3 regions of the Streptomyces sp. NPDC032822 genome follow, and region 1 is predicted to be linked to each of the others. Evidence: riboswitches for the same ligand, from Rfam matches in the RefSeq annotation. Region 1 holds a riboswitch; each other region holds the start of a gene.

Region 1 (5,952 bases):
GCTCGCCGACCGCATCCTCGGCTCCTACCGCGCGGTGCTGTGGGGCGGCGTCCTGATCGCCTGCGGGCACTACTCCATGGCCGTCCCCACGGCCACCATGACCTGGGTGGGCCTGGGCCTGATCAGCGCCGGCACGGGCCTGCTGAAGCCCAACGTGGCCACCATGGTCGGCAAGCTCTACGCCACCGACGACGACCGCCGGGACGCCGGGTTCGCCCTCTACTACATGGCGATCAACATCGGCGCCTTCGCGGGCCCGCTGATCACCGGCTGGCTCGGCGACCACCGGGGCTGGCACTGGGGTTTCTCGGCCGCCGCGATCGGCATGACCTTCGGTCTCGTCCAGTACGTGCTGGGCCGCCGTCACCTGGCCGGGCGCAGGAACGCGGCGGAGTTCGCCCTCCCGCCCGACGCCCTGCGCCGCACGGTCCGCACGATCGTCGCCGGGGTGGTGGCCGTCGCGGTGCTCGCGACCGTCCTCGCCCTCACCGGCCTGCTCACCATGGACCGCTTCGTCGACCTGCTCACCCTGGTCTCGGTGATCGCTCCGGTCGTCTACTTCACGGTGATGTTCAGGAGTCCCCGCGTGACCGCCGAGGAACGCGGCCGGCTGCGCCCGTACGTGGTGCTCTTCCTCGCCTCCACCGTCTTCAACTTCATCCTCTTCCAGGCGTACTCGACGATGATGCTGCTGGCCGCGTCGAACGCCGAGACGACCCTCCTCGGCTTCGACTTCCCGGCAAGCTGGTACGCGTCCGCGCTGGGCGCCTTCGAGGTCGGGCTCGCGCCCGTGGTCGCCGCGCTCTGGGTCCGGATGGGCCACCGCCAGCCGCACGCGTCGAACAAGATCGCGATCGGGGTCGTCCTCGGCGGCCTGTCGTTCCTGCTGATGGCCCTGCCGACGTCCGGGCACTCCTCCGACGACTACCTGATGTCCGCCTGGTGGATCGTCGGCTCGTACTTCCTGCTCGGCCTCGGCGACATCCTGCTGGAGACCTCCGGCATGTCGGCCACCACCAAGCTCGCCCCGGCCGCCTTCTCCAGCCAGACCATGTCCCTCTGGTTCCTGTCCCTCGCCCTGGCCAACGGCATCCAGGCCCAGACGGTGAAGCTCTACGACGACGTCTCCCAGCCCGCCTACTTCGGCGTCAACGGCGCGATCGCGGTGGCCGCGGGTCTGGCCGTGATGGCGGCCGCCCCCTGGCTGCGCCGCACCATGCATCCGGTCCACTGAACTCACGGGGTCACGCTCATGCACATCCGTACGTCCTTCCCCTACGAGACGGCCCACCAGGACCTCCGCATCCCGCTGTCGGACGGGACCCTGCTCTACGCACGCGTGTGGCGTCCCCTCACTGACGAACCGGTACCCGCGATCCTCGAATACCTGCCGTACCGCCTCACCGACTGGACGGCACCCCGCGACTGGCAACGCCATCCCTGGTACGCGGGCCACGGTTACGCCTCCGTACGAGTGGACGTGCGCGGACACGGCAACAGCGGGGGCATGCCGACCGACGAGTACTCGGCGACCGAGCTGGCCGACGGTGTCGAGGTCGTCGACTGGCTGGCCGCACAGCCCTGGTGCGACGGCAAGGTCGGCATGTTCGGCATCTCCTGGGGCGGCTTCAACTCCCTCCAGATCGCGGCCCTGGCACCCGAGCCGCTCAAGGCGGTCGTCACGGTCTGCTCCGCCGACGACCGCTATGACAACGACGTGCACTACATGGGAGGTTCCGTCCTCGCGGTGGACATGCACGCCTGGGCGGCCACCATGCTCGCCTTCGTCTCCCGGCCGCCGGACCCGCGGTATGCGGGCGAGGCCTGGCGGGAGATGTGGCTGGAGCGCCTGGCGGGGGTCGAACCCCTCATCCACACCTGGCTCGACCACCAGACCCGGGACCGCTACTGGCGTCACGGCAGCGTCTGCGAGGACTACGGCGCGATCCAGGCCGCCGTCCTCGCGGTGGGCGGCTGGCACGACCCGTACCGCGACACGGTCCTCCGGCTCGTCGAGCACCTGCCCTCCGACCGCGTCCGCGGCCTGATCGGCCCCTGGTCCCACCAGTACCCCGACCGCGGTCTGCCGCCGGGACCGGCGATCGGCTTCCTCCAGGAGACCCTGCGCTGGTGGGACCACTGGCTCAAGCCCGATTCGCGCGGCGCCTCGGGCACGGGTGACACCGGCGTCATGAACGAACCCCTGCTGCGCGCCTACCTCAGCGACTCCCACCCCCCGGCCACGGTCTACGACACCCTGCCCGGCCGCTGGGTCGGCGAGCCGGCCTGGCCCTCCCCCAACGTCGCGATGGTCGCGCACGCCCTGCAGGGCGCCCCCTCCCCGGTGCGCTCCCCGCAGCACACGGGCGTCGACGCCGGCCGCTTCTTCCCCTTCGGGAACGACGCCGACCTGCCGCCCGACCAGCGGGAGGAGGACGCGCGGTCGGTGAGCTTCGAGTTCGAAGTCCAGGAGGAGACCTGGGTGTTGGGGCGGCCCCGGGTGCGGCTCAGGCTGACCTCGGAGGTGACGCGCGGTCAGGTGATCGCCCGGGTCTGCGACGTGGCCCCGGACGGCTCCTCGACCCTGGTGACCCGGGGTGTGCTGAACCTGTCGGCGCGGCACGGGCGGGAGCAGGCCGTGCCGTGGGCGCCGGGCACGACGGAGGACGTCGAGTTCGAGCTGAACGGCATCGGGCACGTCTTCCCCGTCGGCCACCGCATCCGTCTCGCCGTCTCCTCCGCGTACTGGCCGTGGATCTGGCCGCAGCCCGGCTCGGCGGCGGGCTTCACCCTGGACCCGGCGGGCAGCCTGCTGGAGCTGCCCGTGCGCGGCCACGAGGTGGGGCAGGAGATCGTCTTCGAGGAGCCCGAGCAGGCCGAGCCGCTGGGGGTGACCGGCGGCGTGGCCGCTGCCGGAGGGAGCCCGGACACGCCGGACGAGCCGCGCCCCGAGCGGCTGGTCGTCCGCGACGTGGCCAAGGGCGAGTGGCGGCTGGAGGTCGATCCGCGCTACGGCGGCACCCGGGTGTACCCCGACGGCCTGGAGTTCGCCGAGGACGCGCTGGAGACGTACACGATCGACGAGCGGGACCCCCTGTCGGCCCGGACCCGCTCCGACTGGACGGTCCGGTTGCGCCGGCCGGAGCTGGGCTGGGACGCGACGGTCCGCACCCGGTCGGAGATCCGCTGTGACGAGACGGACTTCCTGACCACCAACGAGGTGGTCTGCACGGACGGCGGCGAGGTGGTCTTCCACCGGACGTGGGAGAAGCGGATCCCACGCACTGCCGGTTGACTCCGAGTTGGGAACATTGCCCGATTTGCCATGCTTGCGCATGTCCGTGAGTTGGGTCACTTCCAACCGCCTCCGCGCCCCCTTCGGCGCGTCCGCGTTCCCTTCCCGCCGGACCCCGCCCCGCCTTGCGCCGTGCGCCAGTTGAGTCTTGGCAACCGCAAAGGATCAAGCACCCCATACGCCTCAGACCAAGGTCAATAGGTGTGATGTGTGAATCCGCTACTTGTTTCGGACATGTGCTCTCGCATACGTTCCCGGCCTGTCGAGCGGACGCCTAATCCTGCCGCCGCTCGCGGACCACCCATCGACGACCATTCGCACGGCAGGAGCGGGGGACCCAGGTAAGTCGCCGCACCGGAGATCACGCCGGTACGGCTCGGGGTTAAGTCGTGCCGCCCACCCGGGCGGCACGGCCGGGCACCTCCCAGCCCGCACCCGACAGCTCACCTCGCAGGCGACGGAGAGGACATTTCGCCATGCCTGCTGCCGCTCAGCACCGTCGTTCCAGGACGACCCGCCTCACCCGCACCCTCGCCGTCGCCGTCACCGGCGCCGCCGTGCTCGCCCTCCCGGTGATCGGCGCGACCAGCGCGTCCGCCGCGACCCCGACCGTGACCACCGCCACCTCGCTGGGGTACTCCAACACCCTCGACGGCTGGATCCGGGCGTCCCTCCAGGTCATGGCGCAGAACGGCATTCCGGGCACGTACGACGGCATCTACCGCAACGTCATCCGGGAGTCCTCGGGCAACCCGTACGCCATCAACAACTGGGACTCCAACGCCGCCGCCGGCACCCCGTCCAAGGGTCTGCTCCAGACCATCGACCCCACCTTCCAGGCCTACCACGTGGCCGACACCTCGTGGGACCCGTACGACCCGGTCGCCAACATCACCGCCGCCTGCAACTACGCGGCGGCGCGGTACGGGTCGATCGACAACGTGTGGGGCGCGTACTAGAGATCCCGGGGGCCGACTCCCGGGGCGTGATCCCCGGGGCCGGTCAGAACTTCCCGTCCGGGAAGAGACGTTCGAGGACGACGGCGACGCCGTCGTCCTCGTTCGACAGGGTGACCTCGTCGGCCACGGACCGGAGTTCGGGATGGGCGTTGGCCATGGCGATGCCGTGGGCGGCCCAGTCGAACATGGGGATGTCGTTGGGCATGTCCCCGAAGGCGACGGTGTGCTGCGGGCCGAGACCGAGATGGTCGGCGGCCAGCGCCAGCCCCGTCGCCTTCGTGATGCCGCATGGCTGGAGTTCGACGGTCCCGGGCCCCGACATGGTGACCGTGGCCAGCGAGCCGATCACTCCGCGCGCCGTCGCCGCCAACTCGTCGTCGGACAGGTAGGGATGGCGCAGCAGCACCTTGCTGATGGGCTCGCGCCACAGGTCGTCGCGTCTTGCGACCCGGACCGCGGGCAGGGTCGGGTGGGGCATCAGATAGCCCGGCTCGATGAGGGTGAGCCCGTCCACGCCGTCCTGGTCGACGGCCGCGTACACCTGGCCGACCTCGGCCTCGATCTTGCCGAGCGCGGTCTCGGCCAGTTCCCTGTCCAGGGTGACCGACCAGAGCAGACGGTCCGCGCCGGCGTCGTACACCTGCGCGCCCTGCCCGCACACCGCGAGTCCCTCGCTGCCCAGGTCGTCGAGGAGTGGCCGCACTCTGGGCGCCGGGCGGCCGGTCACCACGAGATGCCGGGCACCGGCCGCCGTCACCCGCGCCAGTGCGGCGAGGGACCGGTCGGACAGCGTGTCGTCGCCTCGGAGCAGCGTTCCGTCCAGGTCGGTGGCGATGAGTGAATATGCGGTGGGTGCGGCCATGATCAGAGAATACGGATGGAACGCCCCGCCGACTCGACGCGAACCGGACGGCTACAGCATTCACATGCATTGACGTCTGCTCCGGTTGCGAACATCCGTTCCGGTCACGGCAGTCGGTGCGTTCACCGCCGTCGGTGCGTTCACGCGGACTCCCGCACCACCAGTTCCGTCGGCAGGATCACCCCGGCCGTGTCCTCGCCGGCGATCTGGGCGAGCAGCATGCGGACCATCTCGGCGCTGATGCGCTCGTAGGGCTGTCGCATGGTGGTGAGGGCCGGGGTGACGGCGGTGGCCGCGGCCGAGTCGTCGAAACCGCCGACAGCGATGTCATCGGGGACCGAACGGCCGCACTGGTGCAGGGCGTTGACGACTCCCTGGGCCATCAGGTCGGAGGCGACGAACACCGCGTCCAGGTCGGGGGCCCGGTCGAGCAGCCGGTGCGCGGCCTGTTCGCCGCCGGCACGGCGGTAGTCGCCCTCGGCGACCAGTGCCGGGTCGTAGGGCAGGCCCGCCTCGGCGAGGACCTCGCGGTAGCCGGCCAGCCGGTCGGTGCCGCCGGGGGTGTCCAGCGGGCCGGTGATCATGCCGATGCGGCGGCGGCCGGTGTCGAGGAGGTGGCGGACCATCTCCCGGGCGCCGTCACGGTCGTCGGCCGCCACGTAGCTCACCTTGGAGCCGAGCCCCATCGGCTTGCCGCAGGCCACCAACGGCATTCCGGCGGCGCGCAGTTCGGCGGCGACCGGGTCCCCGCTGTGGCTGGAGACCAGCAGCACGCCGTCGACATGGCCCGAGGTGATGTAACGGGTCAGCCGGCGCCGGTCGTCGTCGGTCGCGGC
Region 2 (5,952 bases), on a different contig from region 1:
GACCGGAATCCATGGATATTTTTTGGACAGACACCCTCCTGAAACGCCGAAAGCCCCGGCTCGGGGAGCCGGGGCTTCGGGATGCGGGCCGTGAGTCGTCAGACGTTCACACCGTGCGAGCGGAGGTAGGAGACGGGGTCGATGTCCGAGCCGTAGTCCGCGGTCGTGCGGGCCTCGAAGTGCAGGTGCGGCCCGGTGACGTTGCCGGTGGCTCCGGAGAGGCCGATCTGCTGCCCCGGGGTGACCGACTGGCCGACGGAGACACCGAGGGACGACAGGTGGCCGTACTGGGTGTAGGTGCCGTCGTTCATCTTGATCACGACGTTGTTGCCGTACGACCCGCCCCAGCCGGCCTCGACGACCGTGCCGGAGCCGACCGCGTGGACCGAGGTGCCGCTGGAGGCGTGGAAGTCGACGCCGGTGTGGCTGCCGGAGGACCAGACGGCGCCACCGGTCTTGTAGCCGGTCGAGACGTAGGAGCCGGAGATCGGCGAGACATAGGAGTTGAGGCGCTTGCGCTCGGCCTCACGGGCGGCGCGCTCCTTGGCCTCGCGCTCCTTCTTGGCCTCGGCGGCCGCCTTCTCGCGTGCGGCCTCCTCGGCCTTCCGCTTCGCTTCGGCCACCTCGGCGGCCTGCTTCTGCGCGGCGGCCTGGGCGTCGATCTGGTCGGCGACCGTGTCGCCGACGGTGAGGACGGGTATGAGACCGGTCTGTTCGACGGCGGGCTCGGCGGCGAGTGCCGGGGCGGCCAGCGTGCCGATGACGCCGGTGGTGGTGAGGGCCGCGACGCCCGCGGCGCGGGCGGTGGAGCGCTTGATCCGGCCGGGACGACGGTGCTTCCCGGTGGCGCAGGTGAACGCCATGTAGTGGCTGGTCCTTTCCTTCCTTCTCGCCTACCGGGTTAGCTGACGGGTTCGGAGCAGGAAGGTCTCCTACGGACCCCCTCGCGGTGCGCGCGGGCGTCCGATTCACCCCAGGGACTTGTGGTGTGGGTCCCCGGCTCCCCTGGCTCGCGCCATGCGGGGACTCGGCGATGACTGTCCGGTGCCACGGGTGCGGCGCGGTGTCTGACGGACAGCCCGGATGACGCTAAACGTGACAACTTTCAATCCCCAAACGGATCATGTCTTTTGTAGCGCATACCACAGGGCAGACAGGCAGCCTCTCCCCCAATTCGGGCATAAAGGGGCCCTGGTGACTCTTTGGTCACCAGGGCCCCCCGCGCGCGTGCCGCTATTCGGCGGTCACGACGGTGACTTCGCCGATGCCGAGGGCCTCGACGGGCTCCTTGATCTGCGCCGCGTCACCCACCAGCACGGTCACCAGGCGGTCCACCGGGAAGGCGCTCACGGCCGCCGCGGTGGCCTCGACGGTGCCGGTCGCCGCGAGCTGCTGGTACAGCGTGGCCTGGAAGTCGTCCGGCAGGTGCTGCTCGACCTGGTCGGCCAGCGTGCCCGCGACGGCCGCCGCGGTCTCGTACTTCAGCGGTGCCACCCCGACGAGGTTCTGCACGGCGACATCGCGCTCGGCGTCGGTGAGGCCCCCTTCGGCGAGCGTGCGGAGCACCGTCCACAGGTCCTGCAGAGCGGGTCCCGTGTTCGGCGTGTCGATGGAGCCGCTGATGGCGAGCATCGCGGCACCGGTGGGCCCTCCGGGAGAAGGCGCGGCGGAGCGCATGACCTGCCCGAACGCCCGGACGCCGTAGGTGTAGCCCTTCTCCTCGCGCAGGACCCGGTCCAGGCGGGAGGTGAGGGTGCCGCCCAGGCAGTACGTGCCGAGCACCTGCGCGGGCCACACGCGGTCGTGCCGGTCGGGGCCGATACGGCCGATCAGCAGCTGTGTCTGGACGGCTCCGGGGCGGTCCACGATCACGACCCGCCCGGTGTCGTCGGCGGTCACCGGAGGCACGGGGCGGGGCTCGGCCCAGGAGCCGGTCCAGGCGCCGAGGGTGTCGCCGAGCAGCGCGTCCAGGTCGATGTCGGTGAGGTCGCCGACGACCACCACGGTGGCGGTGGCGGGGCGCACATGCTTCTCGTAGAAGGCGCGTACGGCCGCGGAGTCGATGTTCTCGACCGTCTCCTCGGTGCCCTGGCGCGGCCTCGACATGCGCGAGGTCACCGGGAACAGTTCCTTGGAGAGCTCCTTGGCGGCCCGCCGGGACGGGTTGGCCAGCTCGTGCGGGATCTCGTCCAGGCGGTTGCGGACCAGCCGCTCGACCTCGCTGTCCGCGAACGCGGGTGCCCTCAGGGCGTCGGCCAGCAGACCGAGCGCCTTGGCCAGGCGCGAGGCCGGGACTTCGAGGGAGAGCCGTACGCCGGGGTGGTCGGCGTGCGCGTCGAGGGTGGCGCCGCAGCGCTCCAGCTCGGCGGCGAAGTCCTCGGCGGAGTGCTTGTCGGTGCCCTCGGAGAAGGCCCGCGCCATGATCGTGCCGACGCCGTCCAGGTCGGTCGGCTCGGCCTCCAGAGGCGCGTCCAGGAGCACCTCCACGGCGACGACCTGCTGGCCGGGGCGGTGGCAGCGCAGGACCGTCAGGCCGTTGTCGAGCGTGCCGCGCTCGGGCGCCGGGAAGGCCCAGGGCCTGGCCTCGCCGGCCTGCGGCTGGGGGTGGAATTCCATCGTGGCGAGCTCGGTCACCGGGCCGCCTCCTCGTTCTCGTCCTGGTCGGCGGGGGTTTCGGGAGCGGTCGGCTCGTAGACGAGCACCGCGCGGTTGTCGGGGCGCAGGCGGGCCTTCGCCACGTCCTGGACCTCCTGGGCCGTCACGTCCAGCACGCGCTGTACGGCGGTCAGGGCGAGCTGCGGGTCGCCGAACAGCACGGCGTAGCGGCACAGTTCGTCGGCGCGGCCCGCGACCGTGCCGAGCCGGTCCAGCCACTCGCGCTCCAACTGGGCCTGGGCGCGCTCCATTTCCTCGGCGGAGGGGCCCTCCTCGGCGAACCGGGCGAGCTCCTCGTCGATGGCGGCCTCGATGACCGGCACCTCGACGTCACCGGAGGTCTTCACGTCCAGCCAGCCCAGGGAGGGCGCACCGGCCAGCCGCAGCAGGCCGAAGCCGGCCGCCACCGCCGTACGGTCGCGCCGCACGAGCCGGTTGTAGATGCGGGACGACTCGCCGCCACCGAGGACGGTGAGCGCCAGGTCCGCCGCGTCGCACGCGCGCGTGCCGTCCTCCGGGAGCCGGTAGGCGGCCATCAACGCGCGCGCGGGGACCTCTTCCTCGATGATCTCGCGCAGTTCGCCGCCCATGACGTCGGGCAGCGCGCCGTCGCGGGGCGCGGGCTTGCCGTCGTGCGCGGCGATGGACCCGAAGTACTTCTCGATCCAGGCGAGCGTCTGCTCCGGGTCGATGTCGCCGACCACCGACAGCACGGCGTTGCCCGGCGCGTAGTACGTGCGGAAGAACGCGCGGGCGTCCTCCAGGGTGGCCGCGTCCAGGTCGGCCATCGAGCCGATCGGGGTGTGGTGGTAGGGGTGGCCCTCCGGGTAGGCGAGGGCGGTGAGCCTCTCGAACGCCGTGCCGTAGGGGACGTTGTCGTAGCGCTGCCTGCGCTCGTTCTTGACGACGTCCCGCTGGTTCTCCATCGACTCGTCGTCCAGGGCGGCCAGCAACGAGCCCATGCGGTCGGCCTCCAGCCAGAGGGCGAGCTCCAGCTGATGGGTCGGCATGGTCTCGAAGTAGTTGGTCCGCTCGAAGCTGGTGGTGCCGTTGAGCGAGCCGCCCGCGCCCTGGACCAGTTCGAAGTGGCCGTTGCCCTTGACCTGGCCGGAGCCCTGGAACATGAGGTGCTCGAAAAGGTGAGCAAGGCCGGTACGACCCTTGACTTCGTGGCGCGAGCCGACGTCGTACCAGAGACACACCGCGGCGACCGGGGTCAGATGGTCCTCGGAGAGCACCACGCGCAGGCCGTTGGCCAGACGGTGCTCGGTCGCTGTCAGTCCGCCGGAGCCTGCCTGCGCTGTGGCCGTGTGACCCATGGGCATGTACGTCCCTTCGATCGCGGTCGCGGTCGCTGAAACCGCGGTTTTCCTGCCGGTCCTGCCACTGTATGCAAGCGTGCGGACGGTCGGCGAAGTTCCCGGACGACGTACGCCGTGAGCGAGATCGCGTAGCCTGCGGGCAACCGCCGTCGGACGACCGCCCGCACCGGGCCCTGGCGGCCGACAACGGGCCCTGGCCCGCACTGTCAGTCCCGCGGTCCACAATGGTCTGCGTCAGATCCCGTTCACGCTTCAGCAAGAGTGAGCCGAAGGGACGCGTCGGTGTCCGGAGGTCGAGCGCGCGGAGCCCCCCGGGGCTGAGCACGATCGGGCACTCCTCGGCACCGACCCGAGCGCCCCGTAAGGCGAACGACCAGAAACAGGAGGAGCCGGCAGCGATGGCCCGCCGCAGCACGAAGACCCCGCCCGACGACTCGTACGAGGAGAAGATCCTCGACATCGACGTCGTCGACGAGATGCAGGGCTCCTTCCTCGAGTACGCGTACTCGGTCATCTACTCCCGCGCCCTGCCGGACGCCCGTGACGGCCTCAAGCCGGTGCACCGCCGCATCGTCTACCAGATGAACGAGATGGGGCTGCGCCCCGACCGCGGCTACGTGAAGTGCGCCCGTGTCGTCGGCGAGGTCATGGGCAAGCTGCACCCGCACGGCGACGCGTCGATCTACGACGCCCTGGTGCGTATGGCCCAGCCCTTCTCGATGCGCGTCCCGCTGGTCGACGGTCACGGCAACTTCGGCTCGCTCGGCAACGACGACCCGCCGGCCGCCATGCGGTACACCGAGTGCCGCCAGGCCGAGGCGACGAGCCTGATGACCGAGTCGATCGACGAGGACACCGTCGACTTCTCCCCCAACTACGACGGCCAGGAGCAGGAGCCGGTGGCACTGCCGGCCGCCTTCCCCAACCTCCTGGTCAACGGCGCGTCGGGCATCGCGGTCGGCATGGCCACCAACATGGCGCCGCACAACCTGGCCGAGGTCATCGCGGCCGCCCGCCACCTGATCCGTCATCCGAACGCGGACCTCGAAGCCCTGATGCGCTTCGTCCCGGGCCCCGACCTGCCCACCGGCGGCCGGATCGTCGGTCTCGCCGGTATCCGCGACGCCTACGAGACGGGCCGCGGCACCTTCAAGATCCGCGCCACGGTCTCCGTGGACAACGTGACAGCGCGCCGCAAGGGCCTGATCGTCACCGAACTCCCCTTCACGGTCGGCCCCGAGAAGGTCATCGCCAAGATCAAGGACCTGGTCGGCTCGAAGAAGCTCCAGGGCATCGCGGACGTCAAGGACCTCACCGACCGGGCGCACGGCCTGCGTCTGGTCATCGAGATCAAGAACGGCTTCGTGCCGGAGGCCGTCCTGGAGCAGCTCTACAAGCTGACGCCCATGGAGGAGTCCTTCGGCGTCAACAACGTGGCGTTGGTGGACGGCCAGCCCCTCACCCTCGGCCTCAAGGAGCTCCTGGAGGTCTACCTCGACCACCGCTTCGAGGTCGTGCGCCGCCGCAGCGAGTTCCGCCGCACCAAGAAGCGGGACCGTCTGCACCTGGTCGAGGGCCTGCTCACCGCCCTGGTGGACATCGACGAGGTCATCCGTGTCATCCGCTCCAGCGACAACTCCGCCGAGGCCAAGCAGCGCCTCATCGAGCGCTTCTCGCTGAGCGAGATCCAGACCCAGTACATCCTGGACACGCCGCTGCGCCGCCTGACCAGGTTCGACCGCATCGAGCTGGAGTCGGAGAAGGAGCGGCTGAACGCGGAGATCGCGGAGCTGACCCGGATCCTCGACTCGGACGCCGAGCTGCGCAAGCTGGTCTCCACCGAACTGGCCGCGGTGGCCAAGAAGTTCGGCACCGAACGGCGCACGGTCCTGCTGGAGTCGGCGGGCGCCCCGGCGGCCACCGTGCCGCTCCAGGTGGCCGACGACCCGTGCCGCGTCCTCCTGTCCTCCACCGG
Region 3 (5,952 bases), on a different contig from region 1:
CTGCGATCCGGACCTCGACGTCCGGGCAGACGAACCGGACCATGGCCAGGATGCGCAGGCAGCGCTGCGGGCTGAGGTTCCACTCCTTGGCGAGCGGGGTGCCCTCGACCGGGATGAGGAAGTTGACCGGCACCGAGTCCGCGTCCAGTTCGCGCAGCGAGAAGACCACGTCGATCAGGTCCGCGTCGCTCTCCCCCATGCCGGCGATCAGCCCGGAACAGGCGGACAGACCGGCCGCGTGCGCCTTGCGCACGGTGTCCACCCGGTCGGCGTACGTGTGCGTGGTCGTGATGTCCGCGTACGTCTCCTCGGACGTGTTCAGGTTGTGGTTGTAGGCGTCGGCGCCGGCCTCGCGCAGCCGCTCCGCCTGGCCGTCGGAGAGCAGACCGAGGCAGGCGCACACCTCGACGCCCTCGTTCCCGTCCTTGATCGCCTTGATGGTGCCCGCGACCCGGTCCACGTCCCGGTCGGTCGGCCCGCGCCCGGACGCCACCAGGCACACCCGTTTGGCGCCTCCCGCCAACCCGGCCGCCGCCGCCTCGGACGCCTGCTCGGGCTTGAGCCAGGTGTACTTGAGGATGCCGGCGGTGGAGCCGAGCCGCTGCGAGCAGTAGGAGCAGTCCTCCGGGCACAGGCCCGACTTGAGGTTGACGAGGTAGTTGAGTTTCACCCGTCGGCCGAACCAGTGGCGGCGCACCTTGCCGGCCGCGGCCACCACATCGAGCAGGTCGTCGTCGGAAGTGGCGAGGACGGCCAGCGCCTCCTCGCGGGTCGGCAGCTCGCGCCGCAGCCCCTTGTCCACCAGCGTGTTCAGCAGGTCCATGAGAGCCGATCCTGTCCTACGCAGGTGCTCCGGGCCAAGGAGAGTTCGCACAACAGAGACGCTTCGACGTGTGGGTATCGCCACATCCTGGGTGCCTGGTCGTCCCGCTAGTGTCTGTGAACTGCCTACAAAACGCGGGCACCGCCCCCTCATGCCCTGGAGTGCCGATGGCGTTCGCCTGGATCGACGAGCAGGCAGAGCTGCGCCGCCGCGCCGGCCTCGTACGGACGCTGCGCCCCCGCCCCTCCGACTCGCCGCTGCTGGACCTGGCGAGCAACGACTACCTGGGCCTGGCCCGGCACCGGGAGGTCACCGAGGGCGCGGCGCGGGCCGCCCGGACCTGGGGCGGCGGCTCGACCGGCTCCCGGCTCGTCACCGGCACCACGGAACTCCACCACGAGCTGGAACGCGAGCTGGCCGACTTCTGCGGCTTCGAGGCGGCCCTCGTCTTCTCCTCGGGCTACGCGGCCAACCTCGCCGCCGTCACCGCGCTGGCCCCGCACGGCTCGCTGATCGTCTCCGACGCCGGCAACCACGCCTCACTGATCGACGGCTGCCGGCTGGCCCGCGGGAGCACCCAGGTCGTCGGGCACGCCGACCCGGACGCCGTGCGCAAGGCGCTGCGGACCCACGAGGGCCCCGCCGTCGTGGTGTCCGACACGGTCTTCTCCGTCGACGGCGACGCGGCCCCGCTGGCCGCGCTCGCCCAGGTGTGCCGGGAGCGCGGGGCGGGTCTGGTGGTCGACGACGCCCACGGCCTCGGCGTCCTCGGCGACGGCGGCCGGGGTGCCCCGCACGCGGCGGGGCTCGCGGGCGCCGACGACGTCGTCGTGACGGTCACGCTGTCCAAGTCGCTCGGCAGCCAGGGCGGTGCCGTCCTCGGCCCCGCCCGGGTGATCGACCACCTCGTCAACGCGGCCCGGACGTTCATCTTCGACACCGGGCTCGCCCCCGCGGCGGCGGGGGCGGCCCTGGCGGCGGTGCGGCTGCTGCGCCGCGAGCCGCAGCGGGCGGCCCGGGCGCGCACGGTCGCCGCCGAACTGCACGCACGCCTGAGCGCCGCGGGTCTGGAAGCGGTACGTCCGGACGCCGCGGTCGTCTCCGTGCGCGCACCGTCCCCGGAGGGGGCCGTGCGCTGGGCGGCCGACTGTCGTGCGGAGGGGCTGGCCGTGGGCTGCTTCCGTCCTCCTTCCGTGCCCGACGGCATCTCCCGGCTGAGGCTGACCGCCCGTGCGGATCTCTCCGACGGGCAGATCGGACGCGCTGTACGGGTGATCGGCGAAACACGACCATGAGTCGGCGTGACACGGCCGGATGTCGCTCGATGCGGGCAGACGGTCAGGTGGTGCGGGAACGGTCAGGTGGTGCGGGAACGGTCAGATTCGGATGCGGTGCACCGCGGCCGTGAAACCCGCCCAGCTCCCGGGGGAGAAGAGCAGCGCGGGTCCGGCCGGGTTCTTCGAGTCGCGCACGGCGAGGAGTCCGGTCGTACGGCCCGCCACGAGTCGGGCCGTCTCGACGCAGTTGTTCGCTCCGGTGCTGTAGCTGCTGCGCAGCCACCGCAGTCCGTGCAGATCGGTACTGGAAGGTACGTGCCGAGGCAGTGCAGACATGGTGCCTCCTTACGCGCCGTCACCTATTCCGGCGATGTAGTCCAACGAGTCCTCGGGCGAAAGGGCGTGGAACTGAAGGGTGTTGAAGGCCTCCGAGTAGGCCTGGAGGTCTTCTTTCCGTTCGAGATAGAGGCTACTCGTCAAGTGGTCGAGAACAACCACATCCAGATCAGATGTGCGCGAAAAAGAGAAGATAACGAAAGGCCCGGTGATGCCGATGTGCGCGCCGGCGGTGAACGGCAGCACCTGGAGCCGCACTTGGGGCAGATGCGCGGCGTCGACCAGCCGGGCCAGCTGACGCGCCATGATGTCCGGGCCGCCGACCTCCCGGCGCAGTACGGCCTCGTCCAGGACGGCGCTCAGTTCCAGCGGCGGATCCGCCCGCAGTACGTGCTGCCGGGCCAGCCGCACCTCCACCAGGGCGTCCAGTTTCTCGTCGTCCAGCCCGTCCACCGCCGCCTTCGTCACCGCCCGGGCGTACTCGGGGGTCTGCAGCAGCCCCGGCACGACCGAGGTCTCCAGCGTGCGCATCGCGCCGGCCTGTGACTCCAGGCTGATGAAGTCCCGGTAGGTGGGCGGCAGCACCCCCCGGTACGCGTGCCACCAGTGGCTCCGGCCGCCGCCCTCGTCGGAGCCGGCCAACATCAGAAGCAGCTCCCGCAGTTGGGGGTCGTGCACCCCGTAGGCGTCCAGGAGTAACCGGACGTCGGCCGGTTTCACCCCGCTGGCGCCGGTCTCGATCCGGCTCACCTTCGACTGGTGCCAGCCCACCATCCGGGCCGCCTCACCGCTGGTGAGCTCCGCACCGGTGCGCAGCGCACGCAGTTCGGCACCCAGCTTCCGGCGGCGCACCGCGGGTCCGTTCTGCATGGGGCTACTCCTTACTCCAACCGAGGTACCCATATACGGTCTGCCGTCGCAGGGTTCACCGCTTCGAGCGACAGATATATGCATATCTTGGTGGATCGCCACCCGTGACCGCTCCGGTAATGGCACTCTGGCGGCGAAGCACCAGTCCGGGACCGTACTCGAACCTCCGCCTTCGTGTCGGACTACGGTCCTGTGGGAAAGGGACGACGTCGCCATGGCAGACCACCTGGAAGCATCCGTCACTCTGTCGAGCGATCCCGTCTCGGTCTCCGCCGCCCGCTCCTACGTGCTCACCACCCTGGCCGAGTGGGGTCTGGCGGGGGACACGGAGGCGGCCGACACCATCCGGCTCATCGTCTCCGAACTCGCCACCAACGCCGTACAGCACACCTTCGGGCAGTCACCCACCTTCACGGTGGACATCGAGCTCGACCGTGACGAACACCTGCGCATCGGTGTGACCGACAGCCACCCGCGCTTCCCCCAACGACTGCCGGCCGCCGTCCAACAGGACAACGGCCGGGGCATGGTGATCATCCGCTGGCTGACCGCGGAGTGCGGCGGCAAGCTGAGGGTCCGGCCCACCCGCGAGGGCGGCAAGACCGTCTTCATCGAACTCCCGTGGACCGTGCCGGCCGAGCCGGTGACGGCTGCGGGGCAGCAGGAGCCGTAGCGCGCTTCGGGCCGTACGTCAGGCTCCGCGACGCGCCCTGCGTGAAGCCCCGAAGAGGGCGGCGGCGGGTCGGACCGCCGCCGCCCCCTCCAGGAGGGTCACTTGACCCGGCCGTACCAGACGCTCTTGGTCCAGATCTTCTGCAGTCGTACCACGTCCCCGGTCTTCGGGGAGTGCCAGATCTTGCCCTTCCCGGCGTAGATGCCGACGTGGTAGACGCTCGAACCCGAGTGGAAGAACACCAGGTCTCCGGCCTTGCGGCCCTTGGAGGAGATGTGGTGTGTCTTGTTGTACTGCTGGGCCGCCGTGCGGGGCAGTTTCTTGCCCGCCTTCTTGAACGAGTACAGCGTGAGCCCGGAGCAGTCGAAGCGGCTTGGTCCGGTGGCCCCGTACTTGTACGGGGAGCCCTTCTTGGAGGCCGCGATCTTGAGTGCCTTCGTCGCCGGCGTGGCGGCCGCGGCGTCGGAGGCGACACCCGGGACCACGATGGAGCCGCCCACTGCGGCGATGGTGAGGGCCGAGGCGGTACCGGCCCGGACCATCAGCGACGGGACACGATTGAGCGCAGTCATGCGCAACCCTTCGTCAGCCGCCTGTGAAGGATGACCTGTCGGATTCGGGCTGGCGAAGTTGCCCGGCCGCTGCTGCGGCTTCACCCCAAGGGCTGCTCGACCCGGTCATGGCGTGACCGTCCCGGCGACCCGTCGTGCTTGGGTCCTCCACTCCTGCCGATCCACTTCTGTCGACCGGTCATCCGTGCGGCGGCAGGACTCGGCGTCCGCCCGGATCGCCCCGCCGCTGCGGCGGGGGCTTGTCGTCAGTCAGGGATCTTGGCCCACGCTTGTCCGAAAATCCCAACGGAACCGGGGATTTGTGTTGTTACTCACCACTCACCCGTTCGGGTGGACGTCCTGGTGTTCGAAGGGGTGTCGAGGGCCCCGAGCACCCCCGGACCAGCACCGGAACAACTCATTCCGCCTTCGGTCTCCGCATGTTGCGCAACCCTGACGGGCGGGAAAAGGGACGCGCGTCTCCCCCATTAGGGGGTACGCCGTTTGGTCCGTTTCGGCGCCGGTCCGGACGCGTCTTCGGGAGGGCCGCGCGGCCGGACCGGTGGTGCGGGGCGTCAACTGTCGGAGCGCGGCGGCAGCGTGACGCGAGCCGTGCGGCGCTCCCCGTCCAGCACGCGCAGCGCCCGCTCCAGCGTGTCGGCGTGCACCTCGCGCTCGCCCCGACGGTGCATCAGCGCCAGCGCGTCCCGCAGCTCGGCCGCCTTCGTCACCAGTGCCTGGGCGGCGCGCAGACCGCTGTAGGTGTCGCCGTGCCGGGCCGGGTTGATCCGGCCGAGCAGGTCGACCGCGTCGAGATAACGGTCGATCAGCTCACCCTCGGCGCGCGTCAGGGCGGGCAGCGGCGGCAGGTCCGGCAGCATGCGCGGCTCACCCCCGGCCGGGTGTGCGGCGCGAGGCCTTGCGGCTGGGGATGAGCTCGTCCACCAGTCCGTACTCCACCGCCTCCGGCGCGGTGAGGATCTTGTCCCGCTCGATGTCCGTGTGCACCTGCTCCGGCGTCCGCCCGGTGTGCCGCACGAGCATCTCCTCCAGCCGGGTCCGGGTGCGGGTCAGCTCCTCGGCCTGGATGGCGAGATCGCTGGCCTGTCCCTGCACCGGCTCGGTGAGCGCGGGCTGATGGATCACCATCCGCGCGCTCGGCAGCGCGAACCGCTTGCCCGGCGTCCCCGCGGCCAGCAGCACCGCGGCCGACGAGCCCGCCTGGCCCAGGCAGACGGTCTCCACGTCGCAGGTGACGTACTGGAGCGTGTCGTAGATCGCCGACATCGCGCTGAACGTGCCGCCGGGGGAGTTGATGTACAGCGAGATGTCCCGGTCCGGATCCCGGTGTTCGAGGTACATGAACTGGGCCATCACGTCGTTCGCCGAGACGTTGTCGATCGGCGCGCCCAGGAAGACGAT

Evidence for each region. Region 1 has a riboswitch for cyclic di-AMP ahead of ACZ5VD_RS27230 (transglycosylase SLT domain-containing protein). Riboswitches for the same ligand answer to the same signal wherever they lie in the genome.
Region 2: another riboswitch for cyclic di-AMP. It lies ahead of ACZ5VD_RS39730 (M23 family metallopeptidase); the one in region 1 lies ahead of ACZ5VD_RS27230 (transglycosylase SLT domain-containing protein).
Region 3: another riboswitch for cyclic di-AMP. It lies ahead of ACZ5VD_RS11830 (C40 family peptidase); the one in region 1 lies ahead of ACZ5VD_RS27230 (transglycosylase SLT domain-containing protein).

Annotation. Positions count from the first base shown of each region.
Region 1 is NZ_JBVIOL010000010.1:117,862-123,813, reverse strand. Features, by position in the region: gene ACZ5VD_RS27240 (peptide MFS transporter) at 1-1,234, shown strand, start outside; gene ACZ5VD_RS27235 (CocE/NonD family hydrolase) at 1,253-3,295, shown strand; cyclic di-AMP (ydaO/yuaA leader) riboswitch at 3,594-3,767, shown strand; gene ACZ5VD_RS27230 (transglycosylase SLT domain-containing protein) at 3,772-4,254, shown strand; gene ACZ5VD_RS27225 (HAD family hydrolase) at 4,298-5,116, opposite strand; gene ACZ5VD_RS27220 (LacI family DNA-binding transcriptional regulator) at 5,257-5,952, opposite strand, start outside.
Region 2 is NZ_JBVIOL010000026.1:30,720-36,671, forward strand. Features, by position in the region: gene ACZ5VD_RS39730 (M23 family metallopeptidase) at 99-863, opposite strand; cyclic di-AMP (ydaO/yuaA leader) riboswitch at 877-1,043, opposite strand; gene ACZ5VD_RS39735 (M16 family metallopeptidase) at 1,234-2,634, opposite strand; gene ACZ5VD_RS39740 (M16 family metallopeptidase) at 2,631-3,980, opposite strand; gene ACZ5VD_RS39745 (DNA gyrase/topoisomerase IV subunit A) at 4,376-5,952, shown strand, end outside.
Region 3 is NZ_JBVIOL010000003.1:606,317-612,268, reverse strand. Features, by position in the region: gene bioB (biotin synthase BioB) at 1-823, opposite strand, end outside; gene ACZ5VD_RS11850 (8-amino-7-oxononanoate synthase) at 991-2,118, shown strand; gene ACZ5VD_RS11845 (DUF397 domain-containing protein) at 2,200-2,436, opposite strand; gene ACZ5VD_RS11840 (helix-turn-helix domain-containing protein) at 2,446-3,306, opposite strand; gene ACZ5VD_RS11835 (ATP-binding protein) at 3,521-3,979, shown strand; gene ACZ5VD_RS11830 (C40 family peptidase) at 4,078-4,551, opposite strand; cyclic di-AMP (ydaO/yuaA leader) riboswitch at 4,555-4,688, opposite strand; gene ACZ5VD_RS11825 (hypothetical protein) at 5,106-5,411, opposite strand; gene ACZ5VD_RS11820 (ATP-dependent Clp protease proteolytic subunit) at 5,419-5,952, opposite strand, start outside.